3 regions of the Pseudoduganella plicata genome follow, and region 2 is predicted to be linked to each of the others. Evidence: riboswitches for the same ligand, from Rfam matches in the RefSeq annotation. Region 2 holds a riboswitch; each other region holds the start of a gene.

Region 1 (7,243 bases), 1.7 Mb from region 2:
GCCGGCCCGGATCATCGGCAGCAAGGGCTGTCACGACGCCGCCGTCGGCCGCTATCCGTTCGTCTGATACATCGGTTGAGATTCATTCGTGCGGACGCGTTCACACGGCCGGAAACTGGGGTAGAATCGTTTGGAACGATCGTGCTTTTTCAAGGCGACGCAACCATGGAGACGATATGGACCTGAACTATTGCGCCGAGGACGTGGCGTTCCGCGACACCGTGCGAGCCTTCCTCGATGCGAACCTGCCCCCGAACTGCAGGACAAGGTGCGCCGCCACCTGCGCCTGTCGAAGGACGACTTCGTGCGCTGGCACAAGATCGTCGCCGCCCAGGGCTGGGCCGCGCCGGCCTGGCCTGTCGAATACGGCGGGCCAGGCTGGAACGCCACGCAGCGCCATATCTGGGAAGAGGAGTGCGCCCGCGCCGGCACGCCGCCGATCCTGCCGTTCGGCGTGAATATGGTCGCTCCCGTCATCATGGCGTTCGGAAGCGACGCGCAGAAGGCCCATCACCTGCCGCGCATCCTGAACTGCGACGACTGGTGGTGCCAGGGCTATTCGGAGCCTGGCGCCGGTTCCGATCTGGCGTCGCTGAAGACGACGGCGGTACGCGAAGGCAACCATTACATCGTCAACGGCCAGAAGACGTGGACCACGCTGGCCCAGCATGCCGACATGATCTTCTGCCTGGTGCGCACGGACAGTACGGTGCGCAAGCAGGAAGGCATCTCGTTCCTGCTGATCGACATGAAGACGCCCGGCATCACGGTACGGCCCATCGTCATGCTGGACGAGGACCACGAGGTCAATGAGGTCTTCTTCGACAATGTGCGCGTGCCCGTCGATAACCTGATCGGCAAGGAAAACAAGGGCTGGACGTATGCCAAGTACCTGCTGGGTCACGAGCGCACCGGCATCGCCGCCGTGGGCCGCTCCAAGCGCGAACTGGGTTTCCTGAAGGCGCTGGCGCTGCGCCAGCAGAAGGGCGGGCGGCCGCTGTTGCAGGACCCCCTGTTTGCCGCGAAGGTGGCGAACGTGGAAATCGAACTGATGGCGCTGGAGGTGACGGTGCTGCGCACCATCGCGCAGGAACACCAGGGCCCCGGCCCGCAGGCTTCGGTGCTGAAGGTCAAGGGCACGGAAATCCAGCAGGCGCTGACGGAACTGATGATCGAGGCGGCCGGTCCTGGCGCGTTGCCGTTCGACCCGGCCTATCTGGACGGCGAGACGGAACACGCCGCGGGCGGCGACGACGATGCCGCGCCGCTGGCGGCCTATTACTTCAACTACCGCAAGACATCGATCTACGGCGGTTCCAACGAAATCCAGAAGAACATCATCACCCAGATGATCCTGGGCCTGTAAGGAGTCAGCATGGACTTTGCATACAAGGAAGAGCAGCAGCAGTTCGCGGACGCGCTGCGCCGCTGGATCGAGCGCGACTACAGTTTCGAGACGCGCCGCCGCATCGTGCACTCCGATGCGGGCACGTCGCCCGATGCATGGGCGACGCTCGTCGACCTGGGCATGACGGCCCTGCCGGTGCCGGAAGCGCAGGGCGGCTTTGACGGCACGGCCGTCGACATGCTGGTCGTGATGCAGGAGCTGGGCCGCGGCCTCGTGGTGGAACCTTACTTCGCCACCGTGCTCGGTGCGCGTTTCCTGCGCCTCGCCGGCGGCCAGGAGGACATGCTGGCGCGGGTGGCGACGGGCGAACTGAAACTGGCATGCGCTCTGACGGAACACGATTCGCGCCATGATCTGGCGGCCATCGGGGCCGTCGGCACGGGCGGCGCGGACAACGCGGCTGTCAGCGGTGTCAAGACGGTCGTGCTGCATGGCGGGCAGGCCGATGCTTTCATCGTCTCGGCCCGCGCGGGCGAGGGCATGGGTAACGGCGTTGCCCTGTACGTCGTCGATGCCGATACGTCCGGTGTCGTCGTGCGCGACTACCGCACCATCGACGGCCTGCGGGCGGCCACCGTCACGTTCGATCACGCGCCCGCCACGCCGCTGGGCGCGCCGGGGCAGGGCTGGGCGATCCTGGAGGCGGCGACCGACTATGGCGCCGCGCTGCTGTGCGCCGAGGCCATCGGCGTGATGGACGCGCTGTTTGCGGCCACGCTGGACTACCTGAAGACGCGCCAGCAGTTCGGCGCGCCGATCGGCAAGTTCCAGGCGCTGCAGCATCGCATGGCCGACATGTTCATCCACCTGGAGCAGGCCCGTTCGATGGCGATGCTGGCGGCCGCGAAGGTGGACTCAGGCGATGCCGAGGAGCGCCGCCGCGTCGTTTCCGCCGCCAAGGCGCGTGTCGGCCAGGCGGCGAAGTTCGTCGGCCAGCAGGCCGTGCAACTGCACGGCGGCATGGGCGTGACGGACGAGCTGCCGGCCGCCCACCTGTTCAAGCGCCTGACCACCATCGGCCTGACGCTGGGCGACGTGGACCACCACCTCGAGCGCTTTATCGCCCAGCCGGGCTTTGCCGAGGCAGCATGACGGCGCCGCGCCTGCTGGACACGCCCGAGGCCCTGCAAGGGGCCGTGGGCCAGGAGGTGGCGGTATCGCGCTGGTTCGACATCGACCAGCGTCGCATCGCAGCGTTTGCCGACGTCACGGACGATCATCAATGGATCCATCTCGACGCCGAGCGGGCAAGAACGGAGTCGCCCTACGGCGGCACGGTAGCGCACGGCTTCCTCACCCTGTCGCTGCTGCCGGCAATGCTGGCCAGCTGCGTGTCGCTGGGGGAAGCGCGGCTGACGGTCAACTATGGCGTCAACAAGGTGCGCTTCCCGGCCGCCGTGCCGTCGGGAAGCCGCCTCCGCGGCCGCTTCGGCATCGCCGCCGTCGAGCCGCTGGCCGATTGCGTGCAGGTCGTGTGGCACGTGACGATGGAGAGCGAAGATAACGAAGGGCGCGGCAAGCCCGTCTGCGTGGCAGAGTTCGTGATGCGGCGCTACTGACGCGGCGCGCGGGCGTGGGTACAATGCGGCGATGCACAATCCAAACGCCTATCCACCCGACCAGATCGAAGCCGTCTATCGCGCCATCCGCGAGCGCCGCGACGTGCGCCACTTCGTGCCCGGTCCGATCGGGCAGGACCAGCTGGCCCGTTTCATCGCCGCAGCCCACAATGGTCCTTCGGTGGGCCTGATGCAGCCGTGGCGCTTCCTGCGCATCACCGATCCCGCGCTGCGCCGCGCGATCCACGCCGAGGTGGATGCGGAGCGCCTGCGCACGGCCGCCGCGCTGGGCGAGCGTTCCGGTGAATTCATGCGCCTGAAGGTGGAAGGCATCCTGACCTGCGGCGAAGTGCTCGTCGTCGGTCTGATCGACCGGCGCGAGGACTATGTCTTTGGCCGGCGCACGATGCCGGAAATGGACCTGGCGTCGGCCGCGTGCGCGATCCAGAACTTCTGGCTGGCAGCGCGGGCGGAAGGCATCGGCGTGGGCTGGGTGTCGCTGTTCGAGCCGGAGCGGCTGCGCGAGCTGTGCGCGATGCCCCCGGGAAGCCAGCCGATCGCCGTGCTGTGCGTCGGCCATGTGGCCGAGTTCTATCCGGCGCCGATGCTGGAGATGGAGGGGTGGGATGCGCGGCACGCGCTGGCCGACATCGTGTTCGAGAACCGGTGGGGCGGGTAGTCCGAAGGTCCCTGACCTGGCAGGTGCCCGCGCCAAAGCTTGCAAATGCATGCGAGCGCACCTATACTGCGCCGGTAGTTTAGCTTCCGGTATCCGCACACCCTCGTGTCCGGATTTAATTGGGAAGTCGGTGCGCCGTCCTGCCAGGGCGGCAATGCCGACGCTGCCCCCGCAACGGTAAGCGAGTCGAAGGTGCCGCAATCGGCCACTATGCTGTCATGCATGGGAAGGCGCGGCGCCAGGCGGTCATGCCGACGCCACTCGCGAGTCCGGAAACCAGCCCGAAGCAGTACAGCGCGTTTGTATTGCGGAGGGCGATACGGATGAGGAACTGCATCGGCCGCATGAATCCTTGCCCCGCCGGCGTCCAGCGTCTCTTCCGCACCATCCTCCCCAGTCCAGGCAAAACCAAGGTAACACCGACCTGCATCCGGAGGCTCCCATGTCCGCACCAAACGTCCCTACGTCCCATATCGGCACCGCGCCGCGTACGCTCAAGGATACGCTGCTGCCCGCGCTCGCGGCCGCCGGCCTAGGCATCGTGCTGTTGTTCGGCGCCGGCTTTGCGCCGATGGAAGCACTGCACAACGCGGCGCACGACAGCCGCCACTCGGCGGGCTTCCCGTGCCACTGAGCCCTGCGCTGCCAACGCGGCGCCCCGGCATCTTCAGCCGCATCGTCGCCACAGGGGCCGCCGCCGGCATCGTGGCCGGGCTGCTGCTGACGGGCGTGCAGCATCTGCAGGTGACGGAAATCATCCGCACCGCGGAGACGTACGAGGTCGCGGCCGAAGCGAAGCCCGTCGCCGCGCACACGCACACGCACACGCACGAGCAGGCGCACGAGCACGAGCACGCGCACGAAGATGCGCACAAAGATGGGCACAAAGATGGGCACAAGCACGGCGGCTGGCAGCCGGAGCCCGGCTTCGAGCGTACCGCGTTCACGGCGCTGGCCGATGTCAGCATGGCGGTCGGCTACGCGCTGCTCCTGTCGGCCGTGCTGACCTTGCGCGGCAAGGACAGCAACTGGCGCCAGGGGCTGCTCTGGGGTGCGGCCGGCTACGCCGTCTTCTTTATCGCACCATCGCTGGGGCTGCCGCCGGAACTGCCCGGCACGCAGGCGGCGCCCGTGGTGGCGCGGCAGGCGTGGTGGCTGTGCGCCGCCGGTGGCATGGCTGCGGCGCTGGCGCTGCTGGTGTGGGGCCGTCACTGGTCGCTGAAGGTGCTTGCCGTCGTGCTGCTGGCCGTGCCGCACCTGGTCGGTGCGCCGCAACCCGCCGTCCATGGCGGTGTCGCGCCGCCCGAGCTGGCGCGCGCATTTATCGTCGCCTCCGCGCTGGCCAATGCAGCCTTCTGGCTGGCGCTGGGCGCGTTGACGGGTCACTTCCACCATCGCTTCAACGGCGCTCGCTGACCGATGCGCGCTCATGACCGGCACGTGTTCATGTGCGTCGGCCCCCGCTGCACGCCCGGCGAAGGCCGGGCGCAGGCGGTGTTCGAGCATATGGGGGCATTGATCGACGCGCGTCCCGAGCTGGCGGTCAAACGCACGCGCACGCATTGCATGGTCGCGTGCAAGTTCAGCGGCCCGGTGCTGGTCGTGTATCCGGAAGGTGTCTGGTATCAGCGCGTGGACGAAGCGGCGGCGGCGCGCATCGTCGAAGAGCATCTCGTGGGCGGTCGCGAAGTGGTGGACCTGATCTTCCACCGCCTGGGCGAGGGCGATACCTGCGCACCGGAGCCAAAGAATGAATGATATCGCGCGTCTCGCACTGCTGACGCATGCCTCGAACGACCTCGCCGTGTTGCACCAGGCGTGCGCGCAACTGCCGGTGGGTTTCGGTCCGGTGGCCGGCGTCAACCTGCAAGAACAGGACGCGGCCGGACTGCTGGACGGCGCCCTGCGCGCCGCCCGCGTCATTGTCGTGCGCGTGCTGGGCCGCCTGGGCGGCGTGGCCGGCTTCGGCGAGCTGGTGGAAAAGGCGCGCCGGCAGGGCCGGCATCTGATCGTTGTCAGCGGCACCGGCGAACCCGATCCCGAGCTGGCCGCCGTGTCCACCGTGCCGGCGCACGTGCTGCAGATGGCGCTCGCGTACTTCCATGCGGGCGGCAGCGCCAATCTGGCGCAATTGCTGCGCTACCTGTCCGATCACCTGCTGCTGACGGGTTACGGCTTCGAGCCCGCCCAGCCGCTGCCGGAGCACGGCATTTATCATCCCGACCTGCCGTCCTGCGCCGCGTTGCCCGACTGGCTGGCTTTGCGCGACATTTCCCGGCCCAGCGTTGGCATCGTGTTCTACCGCGCCCACTGGATGAGCGGGAACACGCGCTTTGTCGACGCGCTGCTGGCGGCGCTGGAAGCATGCGGCATGGACGTGCTGCCCGTGTTCACGTCGTCGCTGCGGGCCGGCGAAGGCGTGCCGGAAGCGCTGCGCTACTTCATTGCCGCACAAGTCGATGTGCTGATCAACACCACGTCGTTTGCCATGGGCGAGATCACGCCGGGCGGCACCACGCCGGCCGGCTGGTCCGTCGGCGTGCTGGAAAAGCTGGACGTTCCCGTGCTGCAGGCCATCACGAGCGGCATGACCCTGCCGCAGTGGGAAGCCTCCACGCGCGGCCTGAATCCCCTCGATACGGCAATGAACGTCGTGCTGCCCGAATTCGACGGCCGCATCATCACCGTGCCGCTGTCGTTCAAGGAAGGCGCGGCCGGGTTGCCCGGCGAGGCAGTCGAATACGCGCCGCTGGCCGATCGCGCCGCCCGCATTGCCGGCGTGGCCGCCCGTTATGCGCGCCTGCGCCGCGTGCCCAATGCGGACAAGCGCGTCGCCTTCATGTTTACCAATTCCAGCAGCAAGGCCGCGCAGATCGGCAACGCCGTCGGGCTGGACGCGCCGGCATCGCTGATGCGCATCCTGGCCGGGATGGTCGATGCGGGCTATGCCATCGGCGACCTGCCGGCGGACGGCACGACCCTGATCCACGACCTGGTGGCGCGCTGCTCGTACGACAATCTGTATGTGACGGCGCAGCAGCTGGCCGGCGCCGCCGGCAGGGTCCCGGCGGCGCGCTATGCCGAGTGGTTCGCCGAGCTGCCGCAGTCGCTGCAGGACAGGATGACGGCGCAATGGGGGCCGCCGCCGGGCGAAGCGTATGTCCACGACGGCCACCTGGCGCTGGCAGGCATCGACCTGGGCAACGCGTTCGTGGCGCTGCAGCCGCCGCGCGGCTACGGCATGGACCCGGACGCGATCTATCACCAGCCCGACCTGCCGCCGACGCATCATTACTACGCGCTGTACCGCTGGCTGCGCGACGAATGGCGCGCCGATGCCATCGTCCACGTCGGCAAGCACGGCACGATGGAGTGGCTGCCCGGGAAAGGTGTCGGCCTGTCGGAAGCGTGCTTCCCGGACGCCCTGCTGGGCGACCTGCCGCTGTTCTACCCGTTCATCATCAACGATCCGGGCGAAGGCTCGCAGGCCAAGCGGCGCGCCCACGCCGTGGTCGTCGACCACCTGACGCCGCCGATGACGACGGCCGACACCTACGGTGCACTGGCCCAGCTGACGCAGCTGGTGGACGAGTACTA
Region 2 (7,243 bases):
GCGTCGACGATGGCTTTCTTGCGCTCCATGCGGGCGCGGTGGCGCTCGTTCAGCGCTGCGGTGTCTTCAGGTGTCATTGGGTTCATGCTCATGCCTCGCGTGGGATGAAAATACTGCGGCTGCCGTGCCGCACGATATCGATCGGATGGTGCAGGCAGTCGCTCAGGATCGGCGCCTGCATCACGTCGTCGCGGGCCCCGGCCAGCCAGCGCCCGTCGCCCATCAGCAGCAGGGCGTGGGTGGAGATGCCATGAGCCAGGCTCAGGTCGTGGCCGATCATGACGACGGTCTTGCGCTGCTCGCGGCACAGCTTTGCCAGCAGTCCCATGACGCCGACCTGGTGCGCCAGGTCGAGCGCATTGGCCGGTTCGTCCAGCAGCAGCAGCGGCGTATCCTGCGCCAGCAGCGCCGCGATGGCCACGCGCTGGCGCTCGCCGCCGGACAGCGTACGCACGTCGCGCGTCGCCAGGTCGTCCACTTCCATCGATGCCAGGGCGCGCAGGGCGATCCGGTGATCGTCGCTGTTCTCCCAGTAGCTGCCCGCGTGGTAGGGATGGCGGGCCGACAGCACCGTTTCGATGACGGTGTAGGCAAAGGCGTCGCTGCGCGACTGCGCCAGGAAGGCGCGCTGGCGCGCCAGCGCTTCCAGCGGCCAGAGGGCGAGTGGGCGGCCCTGCATCAGCACCTGGCCGCCATCGGGTGGGCGCACGCCGGCCAGCGCGCGCATCAGGGTGCTTTTGCCGGCACCGTTGCGGCCGATGATGCTCCAGCATTCGGCGTCGCGCACCTGCCAGTCCAGGTTTTCGACCAGCGTGCGCGCGCCGATGCGCAGTTGCAGACGTTCGGTCGCGATCATCATTTGCGCAACCGATGCAGCTGGTACAGGAATACCGGCGCGCCCACCAGCGCCGTGATGACGCCCACAGGAAGCTGCTGCGGCGCGATGATCGTGCGCGACAGCGTATCGGCCAGCACGAGGTAGGCGCCGCCGGCCAGGGTGGCGGCGGGAATCAGCACGCGATGGTCCGGCCCGAACGCGAAGCGGCATGCGTGCGGCACGATCAGACCGACAAAGCCGATGCTGCCGGCCGTGGTGACGGCGCTGGCGGTCAGCAGGCCGGAACAGAAGAACAGGCCCTTGCGCAACGCGCCGACGCGGATGCCCAGCGTGGCGGCGGCTTCCGCATGCAGCGCAAGCACGTTCATCGAGCGCGCCATGCGCAGCGCGAACAGCAGTCCGGCGGCCAGGACGACCCAGGGCAGGGCCCGCAGTGGGGCCCCGGACAGGTCGCCGATCAGCCAGAACACCATGCCGCGCAGTTCGTTCTCGCCGGAGATCGACAGCATCAGCGACACCACCGCGGAGCCGGCGGACGACAGGATCACGCCTGTCAGCAGCAACAGCGCAGTGCCGCCTTCCGCGGCGCTGCCCGAGCGCAGGTCGCGCCGGGCCAGTAAATAGAGGAGCATGGAAATGACGACGGCACCGGCAAACGCGGCGGCGTCGACAACCCAGGCCGCACATGCGGCCATCAGCGCGGCCAGCGCACCGACGGCCGAGCCGGACGAAATGCCCAGCACGTAGGGATCGGCCAGCGGATTGCGAAGCAGTGCCTGCATCATGACGCCGGCCAGCGACAGCGCCGCGCCGGTGACGAAGGCCGACAGCGCACGGCTGGCGCGCAGGTCGAGCAGCGTAGCCGCCAGCGAGTCGGGACGGCGATGCAGCAACTCGTCCAGCGCGCCGGGGAGGTCGGCCAGCGGAATGGAAACGGAACCCGTCATCCCCGCGAAGAGCACACTGCCGACGCAAGCGAGCAGCAAGCCGGCAACGATGATGCCGGCACGCGAGCGCAGATTGGCCGAGGTTGGGTGCATGATTGTCCTGATTATCCTGCGCGGCCGGGGCAGCGTGCCCCGGCCGTTGAAGCACACTTACTTGAAGCCGTAGCGCACGCCGGCAAACGCCGTGGAGCCGCCCGTCTGGTAGTAACGCGCCAGTTCATACGCCTTGTCGGCCACGTTGTTCCAGCGGATCAGCGCCGACCAGTCACGCGCGAAGCGGTACGTGGCGTACAGGTTGACGGTGCCGTAGCCCGGCAGCGTGTTGCGGTTGGCGGCATCGTCGAAGCGCGCAGAGGACAGGTGCCATTCCACGCCACCGGTCAGGGGGCCGTTGACGTATTCCACGATCACGTTGGCGTGGCGCTTGGCGCGGCGCTGCAGGCGCTTGCCCGTCGTTTCGTCGCGCGGGTCCTGGAAGTCAATGTCCGCAGCCACCGAAAAGGCGCCGAACTGGCGGCGGGCGTTCAGCGTCAGGCCTTCCAGCAGGCCCTTGTTGACGTTGTACGCGCAGCCCCACGTATAGTCGTTCTTCTCGTCGCTCGGGAAGGGGCACGGCGTCGTGTTGACCAGCAGGTCGGTCAGCTTGTTGTGATAGTAGACAGCGCCCAGTTCCGTCGTGCCGTCGTTGTAGTGTGCGCCGATTTCCGCATTGCGGCCCTTCTCGGGGCGGTTGTTCTCGTTGCCGTAGCCCGAGTAATACAGCTCGTTGAAGGTGGGCGCACGGTAGCTGGTGCCAAAGCTGGCTTCGACGCGCAGTGCGTCGCTGACGCGGTAGCCATAGCCGAGCGAGCCGGTGGTGCGCGAGTGGTACTGCGAGCTGTCGTCGTTGCGCACGCCGATGTTGACGAGGTGGGCGCCGCGTTTCAGGCTGTAGGTCGCGGCATACGACTTGGTGGTGCGTTCCTTGTTCAGTTCCGTCGTCGTCCCGTCCGCCTCTTCCTTGCGGTGTTCGGCCAGCAGCTGCAGATTGTCACTGCCGATGCGGATGTCGTTCTGCCACGTGAACGTGGTCTGCTTCGAGTCGATCTGGCTGCCGCCGAACGGGCCGGGCGCGTAGAAGGAGCCGGACTTGTCGCGCGACTGCGCCGCCTGCAGGAACATCGTCCACTTGGGCGTGATGCGGTTGCGCGAGTAGGCCGCGAAGTTGCTCTGCACCTGCGTGCTGTAGGCGTCAAAAGCGCCGCTGTCGTAGTCGGCGGTCGTGTCGCTGTACAGGAAGACGCCGCCGACCTCGTGGCCGGGCGCGAGCTGCACGGAAACCTGGCCGGCGGCGCTCTTGCGGTGATAGCCGTCGTCGTCCGGGTTGTAGCTGGAGGACGGTGCGCGCGTGGCCGAGAAGCCCTCGGACAGTTCCTTGCCGACGGAGAGCGAGTAGCTCACGCGGTCGGTGCCACCGGAGATTGCCGCATCTGCCTCATAGGTGGCGTCGCTGCCGGCGCCGACAAATGCGGTGACGGCCGGGGCGCCCTTGCCCTTCTTGGTGAACAGCTGGATCACGCCACCGATGGCGTCGGCGCCATACAGCGTGGAGAGAGGGCCGTACACGATCTCGATATGGTCGATGGCCGACAGCGGAATCGCGCTCCAGTTGGCCGCGCCGCCCGAGACGGAACCGATGCGCACGCCGTCCACCAAGACGATGCTCTGGTTCGCGGATGCGCCGCGCAGCAGTACGCTGGCGTTGGTGCCGGGGCCGCCGTTGCGGGTCACTTCCAGGCCGCGCTGGCGCTGCAGCAACTCCGTCAGCGAGCCGACGCCGGCGTTGGCGATGTCTTGCGCGGAGATCGTCAGCGTGTCGGCGATGACTTCACTGGCTAGCTGCGGCGTGCGGCTGGCGGTCACGATGACGGAATCGATGGCGGTGGTCTGGGCGATGGCGCCTGGTGCGGCAAAGGCAGCGGAAACGGCGAAGGTGGCAGAAACGGCGAGCGCCGCGCGCGTGGCGCGGGGTGTTGCGGGAGAGGTCATGGTAAATCTTCTTCAATGTGCAACCGGCCCACTTCCCCGCGGGTCGGATGGAACAGAAGCGCGCGCCGGCGCTTCCACCTGGGTCCTGGCCGGTATCCGGGCTGGCAGGTATGGCCGTCTTACCTTCCCATGCGTCGTCGCGACAATGCACAGTGGTTGCTGAAGACGGCTGCCGCGCGATGCGCGGCGGCCTGCTTACCGTTGCGGGGCAGCATACGTTGGCCGCGCGACCGATGCCTGACGCGGCTTCGTATTTCCCGTTTAACTGCGTCCGAGAGACGGACGCGGGCACCAAAACCCCGTCATTATACGGGCATTGGCCCGTCCCCGGCGCCCGCCCACACCCGCGTGACGGCGCCATACGCGATCTGGTGCGGCGTGGCGGCAGCGGCCAGCGCGGCCTGCGCCAGCGGTGTGCCTGAGGCGAGAGCAGTCATCAGCCGGATAGTGCCGGCATGGCAGATGACGATTGCCGTGCCGGTGCCGTGGTGACGGATCGTGTCCATGGCGCAGGCAACACGCCTCGCCACTTCGAACACGTTCTCGCCGCCGCCGGGGCGGTAGCGCAGCAGGTCGGCGGCCCAGGCGTCGACTTCCCGGCGCGGGATGTCGTCCCATGCGCGCCCCTCCCAGGCGCCGAAATCCATCTCGGCCAGGTTGGCGTCGAACGCCACGTCGGCCGACAGCAGCCGCGCCAGCGCGGCGCAACGCTGCAAGGGGCTGCTGAACACGGGCGCGTGCGGCAGCCGCAGCGATGCGTGCACGCGCGTCAGCTCATCCTGCGCCACCGCCAGGTCGCTGCTGCCGTAGCAGATGCCGGTGTCGACGAGCGGACGGGGATGGCGAACCAGGAGCAGTTCCATCGTCAGCCCGGCAGGACGGCCAGCACGCACAGATAGAACACGGCTTCGCACAACTGCTGCACGGCGCCGAGGCAGTCGCCCGTATAGCCGCCCAGCCGGCGGGCGCATTTGCGGGCGAACCAGAGCGCAGTCGCAGCCATCGCCGCGATACCGACCGCGAGGTTGTGCCAATGCAGCGGCCCTGCCAGGGCGGCCAGCAGCAGCGGCGGCGCGCAGCACAGCGTGGCAATCGCGAATTCGCTGCCGCTCATCTGCTGCGCCAGCGGCTTGGCCTTGCCTTCGGCCCGCGCGTAATCCATGCGCCAGATCAGGCTTGCCGCCATCAGCCGGGAAAGCGGGTGGGCGACGATCAGCGCGGCCATGGCCTGCAGCGGCGGCAGGTGCGCCAGCGCCGTGCACTTCACGGCCAGCAGCAACAGGATACCGATGGCGCCATACGCGCCGATGCGCGAATCCTTCATGATCTCCAGCGCCCGTTCGCGGGTGACGCCACCGCCCAGGCCATCGCAGGCGTCGGCAAAGCCGTCTTCGTGGAAGGCGCCCGTCATATAAATAGACGCTGCGGTGGACAGCAGTACCGCCACCGCCGGCGGCAGCACGAGCGCCACCGCCCAGTAGATAGCTGCGGCAGCCGCGCCGACAACGAGGCCGACCAGCGGGAAGTAGCGCGACGCGTGATGCAGCCAGTCCGGCTCGAAGCCCACCCAGCGCGGAACGGGCAGTCGCGTGAAGAACTGCAGCGCCGTGAAGAAGAGGCGCAGCTGGTGCAGGAGCGGGGCCATTGCCGTCAGGCCGACTGTTCGCTGACGCGGGCCGATTCGAACGTGGCCATCCGGTTCAGGAAGTTGACGGCGGCATGCAGCAGCGGCAGTGCCAGCGCGCTGCCCGTGCCTTCGCCCAGGCGCAGGCCAAGGTTCAGCAGCGGCGTCGCGTCCAGCGCTTCGAGCAGCCGGCGGTGGCCATTTTCGCCGGAACAGTGCGCGAAGACGCAGTATTCAAGGATGGCGGGCTGGAGCCGCGCCGCCACGAGCAGTGCGCTGGTGACGATGAAGCCGTCGATCAGCAGCACCATGCGGCGTTCGGCCGCGCGCAGCATGGCGCCTGCCATCATGGCGATCTCGAAGCCGCCGAACGTGGCCAGCACGTCAAGCGGTGCGGTAACGCCGGCATGCCGGGCCACAGCGGCCTCGATGACTTCCTGTTTGCGCCGCACGCCCGCTTCGGACAGGCCGGTGCCGGCGCCCGCGCAGGCGGCGACGGGTATTCCGGTCAGCTTGTGCATCAGCGCCGCGGCGGCTGTCGTGTTCCCGATGCCCATCTCGCCGAAGCCGATCACATTGCCGGGCAAGGCGTCCACCAGTGCCATTCCGTGCTCCAGCGCCCGCGCGCACTGGCCGGACGTCATCGCCGGTTCGTGCGCGAAATTGCGCGTGCCCGGGGCCACCTTGCGGTCGACCAGTCCCGCACGCGGCCCGAACTCATGGGCGACGCCGGCATCGACGACCTGCAGCGCGCACCCGTTATGCGCGGCGAAGACATTGATCGCGGCCCCGCCGGCCAGGAAGTTTTCGACCATCTGCCATGTCACGTCCTGCGGATAGGCCGATACGCCTTCGGCCACGATGCCGTGGTCGGCCGCGAAGACGAGCAGGGCGGGGGCTGCCAGCGCCGGGGTGGTGGTCCCATGGATCATGCCGATCTGCCGCGCCAGCGCTTCCAGCATTCCCAGGCTGCCCAGCGGCTTGGTCTTGTTGTCGATGGCGCTCGCCAGACGGTCGGCGAGGTCGGGCTGAAAGGGGGAGACGATGGCTGGAAGCGTCATGGCGGTGGCGTGGCAGGCGTGATCGGAAGACCGGAATTATAATGGCGCATGCGCCTGCTCATCATCGAAGACAATCCCGACATCGTCGCCAACCTGTATGGTTTCCTGGAACCGAAAGGCTACGTGCTCGATTTCGCCGGTAACGGCTATGGCGGGCTGGCGCTGGCCGCCCAGCACGAGTACGACGCCGTGGTACTCGACGTCATGCTCCCTGGCCTGAACGGGCTGGAACTGTGCCAGAAACTGCGCGGTGAGCTGCGCAAGGCCACGCCGGTGCTGATGCTGACGGCGCGCGACACGCTGCAGGACAAGGTGGCGGGCTTCGACAGCGGCGCGGACGACTACCTGGTCAAGCCGTTCTCGCTGGTCGAACTGGAAGTGCGTCTGCGCGCGCTGGTGCGCCGCGCGCGCGGCTCGCACGGCGGCAGCGCCGTGCTGACGGTGGGCGAACTGTCGTTCGATACGGAGACATTCGAGGCGCGGCGCGCCGGCCGGCCGCTGGCGCTGACGAAAACCGGCTACACGATTCTGAAACTGCTGATGAAGGAAGCGCCTAAAGTGGTGTCGCGCGACACGGTGGCGCATGAGGTGTGGGGCGACAACCCGCCGGACAGCGATGCGTTGCGTGTGCATATCCATGCGCTGCGGCAGGCGCTCGACAAACCGTATCCCTTCGCGATGCTGCGCACGATTTCCGGCATCGGCTACAAGCTGGTGACGTCCGATGAGCAAACCTGAATCGATG
Region 3 (7,243 bases), 1.5 Mb from region 2:
CCATATCGGGGCAGAGTGATATTGAATACATAGGCGAGGGGGTCGCATCCGCGTCATTGAGCGTGGCCGATGGGAGCGGCGCGGCCACCTCCTCTGACGATACGCATAGCGCCAGCATGCGTCTCGGCAGCGAGGGGGAGATTCGTGCAATCGGCAAGAGGGATAGCGAGTTCTATCTTAGCGCTAAAACCAGGATGGTCATTTGGGGCCGGGCTACCGTCGAGCTCGATGTAGGCACCCTTGCGCCTGACCAGTACGCCAGAGCGGTTGCGTACGCCCATGTCCATTCATTTGGTTCCAATGCGACCGACGACTATGGCCTCTCCCTTTTCAGCCCTACGGATGGTGGCACTGCAAGCCTGGATCAGACATTCGCCTTGGAGATGGTCAACGAGGGCGACTACGACATGTACGCCTACCTGGAACACGGAGCCTACACTGAAGGCCATATCACCTCTCCGGTTCCCGAGCCCTCCACCTGGCTAATGCTGGGCGCTGGCCTCGCATTGACGGGCGCGATCGCTCGGCGCCGCCGCACCGCTGTAGAAAGCTGAGCAGCTCGCAATGGTCATTGTGCGTGCGCATGGTGTGACGGACAGAACGTCCAGTTACACCAACGTCCCTGACGCTCGCTGGCAGTGCTTGGCGCATGGCCTGCCTTTAACTCGTCCGCAGACAGACGGCTTCCTTGACGAGCCCACCAGCTAGAACACGCCATCCCTGGTGCCGCTTTGCGATAACGCGGCACTTCATCGGCAGCTCTCCCATCTCCGCTATGCGCAGTGTTTCGTCATATCGACGCAGTCTCATGCACAACCTGCGATCCTACGACTCCGCACTGTTAAAGCGTGCCGCATAGTCGCTCCGCCTCCCCCGACGTCGACAAGAAAAAAGCCGCAGGAACGCGGCTTTTACTTTTGAGAGCGCTGCCTCGGCCTATCAGACTGCCGCCTTACGCCGGCGTGCCACGGCCCCTGCCACCGCGAGACCGCCCAGGAGCATCGTCCAAGTCTGCGGTTCGGGCACTACTGCAACGGAAACATGGACCCAAGCGGGGGTGAAGTCGAAAAAATTACCATCTCCCGAGTAGCGTTTGCCATAGGAGCTGATGGCGTACACAGGTGATGCGATTACAAGGTCGAGAGGCTCTGCCCACAACACGTACGGTACATCGCCCGTCGGTTGCCATTCTGCATAAAGGCTGAATTCAGTCTGCATACCGACTTCCCTCAGGGTCATGCCTAACGACAACTCTCTGTTTCCGCCGTCTGCAAACCGTGCTATAGCGTATGCGTCGCCGACTCCGACAGCAGAATCCCGGTAGGTGCCCACGCTGATGTCGAAGTTATAATTGCTTTCGGTGATAAAGTCCAGGCCGGTTTCCGTATCGTAGTGGGTCACCCAGTTCAGTTTTACCGGCGCGCCTGCTGCCTGGCTGCCCCAGGCGTCCGTCAGTACCCCTTCTGACTGGATCGTCAGCGTAGCAGGGGCCGCCAGCGCGGCTGTAGAGGATAAGGCGAGTGCAAAGGCCAATGGCAAGCATTTTATGCGCATCATAATCCCTTCATAAGTTTTGGTTGTTAGTGATTGAGCGGACTATAGCGCATAGATAATAAAAATTCTTCAATTTAATGCAACTTATGCATAACGATGCTCGAGCTGACTTGCCAATGACCGACCTGTTCCCCCGCTTCGCCACCGCTATCCGCACGGCCGACCTCGCCGCCATCGACCGCCACACGCTGATACCCGCCGCGTTCCTGCTCGAGCAGGACGGACCCTATGCCGTCAACTACATCCCGTTCGAAGCCGTGAATCGCACTGCGCGGGTCGTCGTGGTCGGATTGACGCCGGGATTCATCCAATGGCGCAACGGTGTTGCGGAGGCGCAGCGCCAGTTGCTGGCCGGTGCCACGCAGGAGGACGCGCTGCTGGCAGCCAAGCGTTTTGGTGCGTTCAGCGGTCCGCTGCGTCCTAACCTGGTCGCGCTGCTCGATGCCATTGGCCTGCAAGAGTGGCTGGACGTGCCCAGCTGCGCCGTCCTGTTCGATACGCGGCCGGATCTATTGCACAGCACTTCGCTGTTGCGCCATCCCGTCAGCCGGCATGGCGTCAACTACAGCGGCACGCCGGCGCCGGTCTCCCAGCCGTTCCTGCGCCGGCAGATCGGGCAGTACTTCGCGCACGAGGCGGCGGCGCTTGGCCATGCCATCTTCGTTCCCCTCGGGCCGGCGGTGGCCGAGGGACTGCGCTGGCTCGCCGATCAGGGCGCGCTGTCGCAGGAGCAGATTTTTGACGGCTTGCCGCATCCTTCCGGTGCCAATGCCGAACGGATCGCCTATTTCCTGGGCCGCAAGGAGCGCGGGACACTGTCCTCGCGAACCGATCCCGTGCGCCTCGACCTTGCCCGCGAAGAGCTGATCCGCAAGGTCGAACTGCTGCGTAGTCAAGGCTGATGAACACTTTTCTGTATGCTGCTCTCGGATTTACCCTCGCCACCGTGGTTGCATGGGGTGGGTTGCTCGTGTGGGCATTTATATTCCTGGACCGTCACGACAGCTATTGGGATCATGCGCCCGGCGCGGCCGAGACCTTCTTTGTTTGCTGGCTGCTGTCCGGGATCGTCGCTGCGTTCATCGCGGCCTGGATGAGCCGGACCAGGCGCTCGTCTTGACCACGCGGCGCTGCCACAGCTGGTCTTCAGGTCGCTGAACAGCCCAGCCGCTTCAATCAACCGCATCCGCCTCGGGCGGGTAGCCGATACGCAAACCCTCCACATGCGCAAACGACGTCAGCACGTGCGGCCGCGTGTTGCCCCGGTTGATGATGTGTTCCACGGGGATGCCACGCACGGTCAGCGCATCCGCCACCATCGAGCGGTGGCAGCGCCACGGCACGGCTTCCGCACACATCAATGCGCAGCGGCGATCAGTGGCCCGGACGATGACTTCGTCGACGCCGGCAAGGAACTCATCGGACTGCATGTGGTCGGCATACCCCCGAAACGACTTGTTGCGCCAGCCGCTGTTGGGCGAATCCTTGCGCGCGTGGCGCAGGCCGCCCAGGGCACCGATGTATTCGTAACCGATGCCCGCATCGGCCAGCGCAGGCGGCAGCAGGTCCTGCCCGAACTGGGGATTGTGGCGCGACTTCGGTACGGTGCGGATGTCGATCAGCAGCTCGATGCGGTGCTCCGATAACAGACTGAGGAACTCCTCGATCGGCCGGTTCGAGTGGCCAATGGTGAATACGGTGGACATGACGCGTGGACGTGGTTGTCGGTGGCATTTATTCTCGCCTGGCTGTGGAAACGGTGGCGCCGCCTACTACGGTGAGAATGTACGCATTTTCGGACAAGATTTTCTGATAGCGTCTTCATTTCCATCTGGAGGACCTGTGGCCATGATCCCATGTGTGTTCCGTTACGCCCCCATCATCGCACTCGCGTGCGTCCATCCGATCGCTTCGTGTGCGACGAACGCGCCCGTGACCACCGTGACGCGGCTTGGCACGTCCATCATGGACGTCAGCTGCACGGTCGCTGCAGGTGGCAGATGTCACTATCTTTTCGTGACGTCGCTCTGCCAGGAAAAACTACTGCGCGACGGCACCAAGGAGCGGACGTGCCGCTATGACCAGGCGGTACCGCCGTTTCAGCTTCGTTCAGGCGAAAGGAAAACCGTAGGCGGTCTTCCCGCCGATTTCCTCTACACGATGAAGTTCGGTGCCGCGCCCACCATGGACGAGTGCATCCGCGCGCCGATCCCACACTAGTCGGGCGGCGGTGGGTGTTCGCCGCCCCCCTCCTCCCGATGCGCCTTCAGCAGCGTATAGCCCGTCTCCCGATCCGGCAGCACACCCGCATGCACCAGCCGCGCGACAATGCTGCCGTCCGTCCTTCCCAGCTGCACGGCGATCTGGCCGAGTGGCGTGCCCGCTTCGAACTGCCGCAGCAGCGTATCGACGTCGTCGCCCGACCACTTCTTGCCGACATTGGGCAACTCGACGCCGTTGCGCACGAACGGCGTCTTGCGTGGCCTCGCGGCGGACACCGCGGGTGGCGGCAACAAGGCATTGCGGGCGAGGAACAGCGCGCGGATGATTTCCGGTGCCGTGCAGATGTCCCCTTCGCCCAGCACTTCGCCGGTGCGCGGATCGACGCCAAGCGCCAGGTGTTCGATGATCTGCGCGGCCTGCTGTGGTGTCATGGGATCCTCCATCTTGAAACGGTCTGCCGTCCAACATAGCAGCGACTCATGCGCCTGCGACAGCAATCTGCGCAGGCGATGGTCCGGCTCAAGGCCTGTGGAAATCGGTTGAACCATTTCCTGCGGCTGCGAGAGCACGGGCTGGCAACTGCCCGACTTGTACGGGTAAAATGCCGCCACTACGTGAATGGTGCCCTTCCGCCTGTCGGCGGCGGGGTGAAACGGGAAGCCGGTGACGCGGGGGATTGCATCTCCCGCCAGTCCGGCGCAGCCCCCGCTGCTGTAGGCCTGACGACGTTGACCGAACGCCACTGTGCATTGCATGGGAAGGCAGGGTCAGGGAAGGATGACGGCAAGCCAGAAGACCGGCCAGTCACGATTGCCTGTGCAGGACCCGGGGTGCGGTCTTGTCTGTTGGCTGCCGATTTTCTTCCTTTGCCGATAGCGCATTGCGTGACCACGCGCGCCGGAGGAACACGGCCGCCTGTGCCCACATGCTCTTAACGGTTGACTCAATTGCGTACCTACCCGAACCACCTTCGCGGCACCGCCGCCATTGCACTCCTGTGCGCCTCCCATGCCTCGGCCCAGCAGGCCGAGTTTCTTCCCACCGTCACCATCCAGGGCGCTGTCACGCAGGACGGCCTGGGCCTGGCGCGCCAGACCGGCACCGCCAGCCGCCTGAACCTGGGCGCGCAGGACGTTCCCGCCAGCGTGGAGTCGCTCAGCGCCGCCACGATGCAGGCGCGCGGCGACCTGCAGGTCAAGGATGCCATCACCCGCGGCACGGGCCTGACCGATACGAGTTCGCCGGGCAACGGCATCGCCTACTCGGCGCGCGGCTTTGCCGGCAACGACGCCATCGCCATGCTGGAAAACGGCCAGCGGCTGCTGGTGGCTTCCGGCACCGCCACGTATCCGTCCGACCCGTGGGGCTATGACTATATTGAGGTGCTGCGCGGGCCCGGCTCGGTGGTGTACGGCAGCGGCAGCACGGGCGCGGCCATCAACGCGGTGCGCAAGGCGCCGCGGCCCGTCGCGTCGTTCGAGGCCATGGCCGGTATCGGCGGTGGCCGGTCAGTGCGAGCCGGTGTCGGCGGCACTGGCGCCATCGGCGACAAGGGCGCTTTCCGCATCGACGCCTATGCCGACCGGAGCGACGGCTTTGTCGATCGCGGCGAATCCCGTCACGGCAAACTGCTCACCAGCATGACGTATGCGCTGACGTCCGACATCGACCTGGACCTGCAGCTCGATCACGCCGAACAGAAGCCGCGCCGTTACTTCGGCACGCCGCTGGTGAACGGCAGGCTGGCCGGGCACCTGCGCGACGAAAACTACAACGTGGCCGATGCCGACATCGAACTCGTCGACGACAAGGCGGTCGCGCGGCTGTCCTGGCGCCTGTCTCCCGCGCTGACCGTCGGCAACGAACTCGCTTACATGAAGGCGCGCCGCCATTGGCGCGACGTGGAAACCTATGCCTACGATGCGGATGCGGACGTGGTACGGCGCAGCGACTACATCGCCATCGGCCACCGCCAGGAGCAGACCGCCAATCGCCTCGAAGTGCGCTGGAACGCCGGCGGCAACCGGCTGGTGGCCGGCTGGGAGGCGGCCACGGTCAACTTTGAACACAGCAATAATTCGCCGTACGGCGGCAGTTCCACCGTCACGCCGACCGATGTCGATCCCGGCAGGTTCGACAGCCCGGACCCGCTGCGGCCGAACTTCGCCACCGACACGACCACGCACGCGTTCTATATCGAGGATGCATACGATCTGAGCGAACGGCTGCTGCTGTTGGTAGGCGCGCGCCATGACCGCTACAAGGTCGATCGGGTCAGCCTGCAGGGTGCGCCCGGCTTTGCGGCCACGCTGCGATCGAATGCCGTGCGCATCGGCCTGACGTGGAAACTGGCGCCGCAGGCGTCGCTGTACGGGCAAGTCAGCTCGGGCAGCGATCCGCTGACGAGCCTGTTGTCGCTGAACCTGGCCAATGCCCGCTACAAGCTGACGCGGTCGCGCCAGATCGAGGGCGGCTTCAAACAATCGCTGAACAATGGCAAGGCCGAATGGACGGCGGCGCTGTACCGGATCCGCAAGGACGACATCGTCACCCGCGATCCGTCCAACCCGGCGCTGTCGATCCAGGGTGGATCGCAGTCGTCGCGCGGTGCCGAGATCAGCGCCAGCACTGCCCTGGCGCGGGCCTGGCGCCTCGATGCCAATGCGGCCTGGACCGATGCGCAATTCGATACGCTGCTCGAAAGCGGCAACGTGTCGCGCGCCGGCAACCGGCCGGCTGACGTGCCGCGTCTCTCGGCCAACCTCTGGCTCAGCTACAGGAGCGCCGACTGGCGCGCGGGGGTGGGCGCACGCCATGTGGGCGAGCGGTTTATCGACAACGGCAACACGCAGGCGCTGCCAGCCTACACGGTGTTCGACGCCACGCTGGGCTGGCAGGTCAACCGCAACACGCTCTTGCAGCTGAATCTGCGCAACCTCACTGACAAGCTGTACGCCAGCACGTCCTATGGCAGCACGCAGTACCTGCTGGGGGACCGGCGACATGCCGAACTGACCGTGCAGTGGCGTTACTAGAACGGGCTCAGCGCGCGCTGCCGTGCGCGCGCACGACGCCGGCGTTGAACGCAATCACGACGCCGGCCAACGACAATATGCCCAGCGCCACCGCGATATTGGTCTGCGCGGCGATCCAGCCGATCACCGGCGGGCCCAGCAGCAGGCCCGTATAGCCGACCGTGGCCGCCGTCGCCACGCCCACCCCCGGCGCCGTGCCGGGGATGTTGGCGGCCGCGGCGAAAATCAGCGGCACAACGTTGGCCGCGCCCAGCCCGACCAGCGCGAAGCCGACGGCGGACAAGGCGTAGTGCGTGCTTATCACGGCGATCAACAGCCCCAGCAGGATCGAGATGCCGCCGGCGATCATCAACGTCGGCGAGCCGAACTTTACCGTCAGGCGGTCGCCGGCGAAACGGCAGGCGGCCATGGCGATGGAGAAAGCGGAATAG

The links. Region 2 has a riboswitch for cobalamin ahead of E1742_RS19810 (TonB-dependent receptor plug domain-containing protein). Riboswitches for the same ligand answer to the same signal wherever they lie in the genome.
Region 1: linked by a shared signal. The riboswitch ahead of E1742_RS01315 (CbtB domain-containing protein) and the one ahead of E1742_RS19810 (TonB-dependent receptor plug domain-containing protein) in region 2 are both predicted to bind cobalamin.
Region 3: linked by a shared signal. The riboswitch ahead of E1742_RS13090 (TonB-dependent receptor) and the one ahead of E1742_RS19810 (TonB-dependent receptor plug domain-containing protein) in region 2 are both predicted to bind cobalamin.

The regions. Positions count from the first base shown of each region.
Region 1 is NZ_CP038026.1:316,414-323,656, forward strand. Features, by position in the region: gene E1742_RS01290 (hypothetical protein) at 1-67, shown strand, start outside; partial or broken gene E1742_RS01295 (acyl-CoA dehydrogenase family protein) at 177-1,366, shown strand; gene E1742_RS01300 (acyl-CoA dehydrogenase family protein) at 1,376-2,500, shown strand; gene E1742_RS01305 (MaoC family dehydratase) at 2,497-2,967, shown strand; gene bluB (5,6-dimethylbenzimidazole synthase) at 2,999-3,646, shown strand; cobalamin riboswitch at 3,717-3,945, shown strand; gene E1742_RS01315 (CbtB domain-containing protein) at 4,089-4,280, shown strand; gene E1742_RS01320 (CbtA family protein) at 4,271-5,062, shown strand; gene E1742_RS01325 ((2Fe-2S) ferredoxin domain-containing protein) at 5,066-5,404, shown strand; gene E1742_RS01330 (cobaltochelatase subunit CobN) at 5,397-7,243, shown strand, end outside.
Region 2 is NZ_CP038026.1:4,484,115-4,491,357, forward strand. Features, by position in the region: gene cobO (cob(I)yrinic acid a,c-diamide adenosyltransferase) at 1-86, opposite strand, end outside; gene E1742_RS19800 (ABC transporter ATP-binding protein) at 89-856, opposite strand; gene E1742_RS19805 (FecCD family ABC transporter permease) at 856-1,878, opposite strand; gene E1742_RS19810 (TonB-dependent receptor plug domain-containing protein) at 1,936-3,813, opposite strand; cobalamin riboswitch at 3,884-4,124, opposite strand; gene E1742_RS19815 (histidine phosphatase family protein) at 4,119-4,676, opposite strand; gene E1742_RS19820 (adenosylcobinamide-GDP ribazoletransferase) at 4,679-5,458, opposite strand; gene cobT (nicotinate-nucleotide--dimethylbenzimidazole phosphoribosyltransferase) at 5,464-6,498, opposite strand; gene E1742_RS19830 (response regulator transcription factor) at 6,547-7,236, shown strand; gene E1742_RS19835 (sensor histidine kinase) at 7,223-7,243, shown strand, end outside.
Region 3 is NZ_CP038026.1:2,997,817-3,005,059, forward strand. Features, by position in the region: gene E1742_RS26775 (PEP-CTERM sorting domain-containing protein) at 1-554, shown strand, start outside; gene E1742_RS26410 (PEPxxWA-CTERM sorting domain-containing protein) at 940-1,557, opposite strand; gene E1742_RS13065 (hypothetical protein) at 1,671-2,456, shown strand; gene E1742_RS13070 (hypothetical protein) at 2,456-2,674, shown strand; gene E1742_RS13075 (DUF488 domain-containing protein) at 2,727-3,260, opposite strand; gene E1742_RS13080 (hypothetical protein) at 3,487-3,774, shown strand; gene E1742_RS13085 (hypothetical protein) at 3,771-4,208, opposite strand; cobalamin riboswitch at 4,380-4,596, shown strand; gene E1742_RS13090 (TonB-dependent receptor) at 4,725-6,812, shown strand; gene E1742_RS13095 (MFS transporter) at 6,820-7,243, opposite strand, start outside.